DNA from 2 places in the Rheinheimera fenheensis genome. Region 2 is predicted to be linked to the other one. Evidence: predicted binding sites of a transcription regulator. Region 2 holds the regulator's gene; the other holds the start of a gene.
What was found. Region 2 encodes LexA, which represses DNA repair genes until DNA is damaged. Its sites were predicted from a motif close to TACTGTNNATATNNACAGTA; they were not measured.
Positions count from the first base shown of each region.

Region 1: umuD (translesion error-prone DNA polymerase V autoproteolytic subunit) is a predicted target of LexA. The motif match lies at 1,161-1,180, and genes of this name have one in related genera.

Region 1 is NZ_JBDPJM010000011.1:86,124-89,287, reverse strand. Features, by position in the region: gene umuC (translesion error-prone DNA polymerase V subunit UmuC) at 1-719, opposite strand, end outside; gene umuD (translesion error-prone DNA polymerase V autoproteolytic subunit) at 716-1,147, opposite strand; gene ABGI61_RS14320 (nucleoside deaminase) at 1,409-1,849, shown strand; gene ABGI61_RS14315 (transglycosylase SLT domain-containing protein) at 1,903-3,045, opposite strand.
Region 2 is NZ_JBDPJM010000001.1:496,198-499,361, reverse strand. Features, by position in the region: gene plsB (glycerol-3-phosphate 1-O-acyltransferase PlsB) at 1-1,456, opposite strand, end outside; gene lexA (transcriptional repressor LexA) at 1,596-2,213, shown strand; gene coxB (cytochrome c oxidase subunit II) at 2,520-3,164, shown strand, end outside.

The sequences.
Region 1 (3,164 bases), on a different contig from region 2:
AGTGCAATGCATGACTCACCGTTAAGTTCGCGCACGGTGCGTTCAACGACCACAGAAAAGTGTTGCCGAATGTAATCGGGGGCCGCATCGGCCAACTGCAGCGCTGTGGTAATGCCCAGCTGCGCTAAACGTTTAGTCAGCTTGCCGCCTATGCCCCACACTTCGTTTACCGGTAACAGGGCCAGTAACTTGCGCTGGCGCTCTTTGCAGGTTAAATCGACCACGCCAGCGGTTTTAGCCCAGGTTTTGGCGGCATGGTTGGCCAGTTTTGCCAGGGTTTTAGTTGGCGCTATGCCAACACAAACCGTGATGCCAATATCTTTTTGCACGGTGCGTTTAACGTGCTGGCCAAATTCGGTGAGCCCTGCGCGATAAACCAGGCCGGATAACTCCAAAAAGGCTTCATCAATTGAGTACACTTCTACCCGCGGAGCCAGGTTTTCCAGGGTGCTCATTACCCGCTGCGACATATCGGCATACAGCGCATAGTTGGATGAAAAGGCCACTATTTGGTGCTTTTGCAATATATCGCGCACCTGAAACACCGGCAGGCCCATTTTAATGCCAAGCTTTTTAGCCTCTTTCGAGCGGGCAATAATGCAACCATCGTTGTTAGATAACACCACAACCGGCTTATCGGCTAAATCGGGTCGGAACAGCTTTTCACAGCTGGCATAAAAGTTATTGCAATCCACCAGGGCAAACACAGTGGTGCTCATTTGCGTTTCATTTGCCGGATAACATTGGTAACCACACCAAAAACATTCAGCTCTTCACCATTACGTGGGCGTATCGGCTGGTACGCCGCATTGCGTGGCAGTAGCATTAGTGCAGGGCGGGTGCATAGCTCTTTTACGGTAAATTCACCATTAACTGCGGCCACCACGATATCGCCATGCTCGGCGTCAATAGCGCGGTCTACTACCAGCACATCGTTATCGTAAATGCCGGCGTCAATCATCGAATCGCCCTCTACGCGGACAAAAAACGTCGCGTTAGGATGGCGGATACACAGCTGGTTTAAATCCAGCGTCCGCTCGACATAATCCTGCGCCGGCGAGGGGAAGCCCGCCTTAATTTTGCTGGCAAATAGCGGCATAGCAAGCCGGGCACTTTGCTGCGCATCCCCCAGAAATAGGACAGTCATACAAAACCTCTATATATGTATATTTGTACAGTATATATCAGATTAAGACGATGCCAAGCGGCAATGGCTAAAGTTGTGCAAACGGGCTGTTGTCTGGCATGTACGGCGCGCCTGATGGCGTGGTTACTTTGCTCATTGGCTGCTGATGCCGGGCCACACTAGGCAGTTTAAACTTGACCTGATAGTGTTAAACCTGACACTGGCCGAAAAGTGACGCTAGTGTCGTTTTCGGTTATCGCTATTGTTGCCACAGGAGCAAATATGACAGATCTCTTTATGCAGGCGGCTATCGCCCAGGCGAAAAAAAGTTTAGCTGAGGGCGGTATTCCGATTGGCTCGGTGCTGGTTATTGATGGCAAGATCGTTGGCGCTGGCCATAATCAGCGGGTGCAGAAGGGCAGCTGTGTGCTGCATGCGGAAATGGATTGCCTGGAAAATGCCGGCCGCTTAACCGCCGCTGATTACCGCCGCGCTACGCTGTACTCTACCTTGTCGCCGTGCGATATGTGCAGCGGCACGGTATTACTATATGGCATACCTAAGGTAGTGATTGGTGAGAACCAAACCTTTCAGGGGCCAGAGGCTTATGTACAAAGCCGCGGCGTTACGCTGGAAAACCAACATAATGCTGAGTGCATTGCGTTGATGCAGGATTTTATCGCCGCCAAGCCACAGCTGTGGTTTGAAGATATTGGCGAGTAGGTAATTGTGGCTGGTCGTTAGCCGGCGTTACAGCTTGCCGTTAGGTGGCATACTTAGGGTGCTGACAGCGTTTTTGCTTGGCGGCCAAAAGAAAAACGCTCTTTGTGCCTGGACTCAAGCTGCTGCAATGCAATACGGATATCGGCAGTGTAATACAGTGAGGCAAAGCCAAGACGATTGCGGCCCAGATTATGGAACACCATGCCAAAGGCAATATCGCCGGCGCTGAAGTCCTGGTGGTGTTCGGCAAAATAAGCGGCGGGTTTGCTGAGTTCGTCGTCTGTCAGCAGCGATCTAACCCGGCCAGGGCCGCCATGATAAGCCTGGATCAGCAACAACCGATAAATGTCAGCTTGCTTATCTTCTGGCAAATGGCCAAAACGCGTTAGAAACACCGGTTGTAGCATGCGGTGATTACGTTCAAACAGCCACAGGGCGCAATCAACCTGAGCAATACGGTGCAGTTGTTTGTGCTTAGGCACTTTGCAATCTTTCAATGCTTGTGGTGTTAGTTGCAAAATTCCCCTGGCATTGGCTTTCGAGTGAGCTTCGCGTACGCCACCGCTTTCGATAATTAACATACCAGCCAGATCGGCCAGTAAGTCATCGGGTAGGCTAATGCGTTTTTGCTGCACCCGACGGGCATGCACCAGGCGCAGGGTATCATGCAGTGAGGCTTGCTTTTTCGGGCTGCCAACCTTAATGCCATCCCAGTTACCTGACAAGCGGCCATCGGGATGATCCCCCATGTAGCGTGCTATGGCCAGCGGCAGATTAACAGAAGGATGATGGCAACGAATGGCGAATGGATAACCCGGGGTCTGGCTATTGCCTTCTACCCAGGCATTGACCAGGCCTTGTTGTGCCATAGCCTGACGGGTTTGATTCAGTATGCGCTGAGTTTGTGGCGAGTCGGTGGCGTCTTCAATAAACTGCAGAAAGTTGCCGCGCATATCAAACAACAAGTGCCGATTGGGCTCAGCACAGTGATCGGAGCGGGTCAGGATCCAGCGCCTGACATTCATCATATTGTCATACACACCCTGGCTCTGAGCATAAGGCTTAGTGCGTACCACATCTGTCCAGTTTTGCTGAGGTTGCACCGGTAGCTGTGCCTGAGCATGTTGCGGAAAAAAACATCCCAATAGCACGGCGGCGGCAAGTGGCCAGTATCGGCTTCGTAGGATGAACCCCATATTCGCTCCGGTGTCGCTAAGGCTGCTGTAGCGGTTGTCAGCTGGCGTTGCATAGTAAAGCTGAATACGCCCTTAACAAGCCAGTACAGTAAATCCTTTTACGCGCCTTTACCAGAGGC
Region 2 (3,164 bases):
CGGGCACCTGCTGGGTTAAATAACTGTTCAGGGTTATCGGTTCGCCAAAATTAACAAAACCATAGCCGTAATCGCGCAGATTACGAATGGCCTTTAACACGCCCAGCGCTGATTCTTTTTGTTTGCCAGAGCCTTTTAACTCACGCAGGTAAGTGTTTACTTCCATTACATGCTCATAGCCCAGATACACCGGCACCAGCGTGACCGGGCGCTCTATGCCACGCAGCATAGACTGCAGTGTCATCGCCAGCATGCCGGTTTTTGGCTGTAGTAAGCGGCCGGTACGGCTGCGACCGCCCTCGGTGTAGTACTTTACCGAATAGCCTTTGCTAAATAGCTGGCACAGGTACTCACGGAATACTGCCGAGTACAGCTTATTGCCACTGAAACTGCGGCGAATAAAAAAAGCGCCGCCACGGCGGAAAATCGGCCCGGCCGGCCAGAAGTTCAGGTTAATACCGGCCGCAATATGCGGTGGTGCCAGGCCCTGTTGGTAAATAACATAACTAAGCAACAGGTAATCCATATGGCTGCGATGGCAGGGCACATACACGATCTCATGGCCTTTTTGTGCCAGGTCGCGCAGCATGTCGGCGTTGTTGACCTTGATACCTTTATACAGCTTGTTCCATAACCAGCGCAGTACTCTGTCGCCAACCCGCAAGGTTGACGAGCGATAGTCAGCAGCAATTTCCAGCAGCAACTTACGTGCCTCTTGCCGGGCGGCCTTTACTGAAATCCGCTTGGCTTTGGCTTCATCTTCAATGGCTTTTTTCAGCGCTGGTGCACCTAACAGTGCATTAAACAACTGGGCACGGTTAACCAGTTTCGGCCCGGTTGCAGCCAGGCGCTGGCGGTAAAAGTGAAAGCGCGACATGCGCAGTAGTTTATGTGCAGTGCTTTCGCCAGCGCCAAACTGCGCTGCCATCATTTTTAACGAGACTGGCCGGCTAAACCGCACCAGCGTATGGCGACCAGAGATCAATACGATCAACAGCTTTGCCAGCCAATTAGGCGCATGGGCTTCGCCTAATAGCCATTTAATACTGTTTTCTTTACCCGGCGCCCGGCCCCATAACAAGGCTACCGGCATTAGCTGGGCGTCCAGCTGCGGGTTAGCCAGGTGGGCCTGCAACAACGCCTGGCCTTGCGCCAAAGCCGTGGTTTTGCCGCGCGGCAGCAAAAGGGTGTGGGGCTTTTCGAGAAATAAAGTGCGTGGATGGGCTTTACCGTCCAGCATGACGTTATCTGCCGGATCAGGCAAGCCGAGCTTTTCGCATATACGCCGCATGGCGGCGAAATCGGCAGCTGATTCTGTAGTGCAAATATAGAACAAGGGTTTAGCTTGCTCTAATGCCAGCTCAGTTACCGGTTGCTCCGGTACTATCTTGTACTTCAGCAGCGGCCACAATGGCCATTTTAATAAGGCTGCAAACAACTTTACCGGCCGAAACATTGCCTTTCTTCCTCAACGAACAAAGTGGCATAGCATAACACGATGGCGTGGCCTGGAAAATTGCCCGCGCTGACTGAAACTTGCATTTGTTACACGCCTGTATATACTCACAGTATTCACTGTACAGGTAACCAGCACTATGAGACCACTAACACCGCGGCAGGCCGAGATCCTGCAACTGATTAAAGACTATCAACAAGACACCGGAATGCCGCCAACACGGGCTGAAATAGCCCAGCAGCTGGGCTTTAAGTCGGCGAATGCGGCAGAAGAGCATTTAAAAGCACTGGCGAAAAAAGGCGTAATTGAAATGATGCCGGGCACCTCCAGAGGCATCCGGTTGGTGGATAATGATGAGCCAGAGCAATTAGGTTTACCGTTAATTGGTAAGGTGGCGGCTGGCCAGCCAATATTGGCGACCGAGCATGTGCAGGACTATTACCAGGTTGATGCTAATTTGTTTAAGCCGCATGCTGACTTTTTATTGCGGGTGCAGGGTATGAGCATGCAGGACATTGGTATTTTAGACGGTGACTTGCTGGCGGTGCATAAAACCAATCAGGCGCAACCCGGTCAGGTTATTGTGGCGCGGGTAGATGAAGATGTCACGGTGAAGCGGTTTCAGCGTGAAGGCACCACCGTATTGCTGCAACCAGAAAATAAAGATTTTGATGTGATAAAAGTAGACCTGCGTGCGCAGCATTTTGCTATCGAAGGCTTGGCTGTAGGCGTTATCCGTAACGGCAGCTGGTTATAAATTGTACTAAGCTCAGTAAGTTATTTCACTCGAGGCGCTGGTATGACCACATGGGTTTGCCGGCGCTTTTGTTATTTAGGGGTTTACAGCCGCCATTATTTGGATAATTCTTAACCCGAATCTGATTAAAAAATAACAACAGGGTCAGATCCGGTTTCAGCGCTAGCCCCGAAACCGATACTTACAATAACAATAATAAACTGATGAAACTTCAGGCATGGGTTCGGTGTGGGTGTGTAAGAACCGTGTAGTACTGTGTACTTAGTTTCTGCAGTTTGCTTTGCAAAATGACAGAGGAGAAGTCCAGTGACGAAAACGCGTTGTCTTCGTTGGTCGCTGCCAGCCTTGCTTTTAGCTGCAACCGCTAATGCAACAGATATGCCTTTGAATATGACCAAAGGTGTAACGGAAATCAGCCAGCAGGTGTATAGCCTGCATATGACGATATTCTGGATTTGTTGCGCTATAGGTGCAGTGGTGTTTGGGGCCATGTTCTGGTCCATTCTACGGCACCGAAAAGCACGTGGCGTGCAGCCGGCTCAGTTCCATGAAAGCACCAAAGTAGAAATACTCTGGACGGCGATACCGGTAGTTATCTTAATCATCATGGCCATTCCGGCGACCAAAACCCTGATTGCAATGGAAGACACCACAGAGGCTGATGTCACTGTGCTGGTGACCGGCTCGCAGTGGAAATGGCATTACAAGTATTTAAACACCGATGTCGAGTTCTATTCCTTGCTGGCGACACCTAAAGAGCAAATCAATAACAGGTTTGCCAAAGGCGAAAACTACCTGCTTGAGGTAGACCGGCCTTTAGTGATCCCTACCGGCAAAAAAGTGCGCTTTTTAATGACATCAGATGACGTGATCCACTCTTGGTGGGTACCGGCCTTTGCCGTGAAAAAAGATGCCAACCCCGGCTTTATCAACGAAGCCTGGACCCGGGTA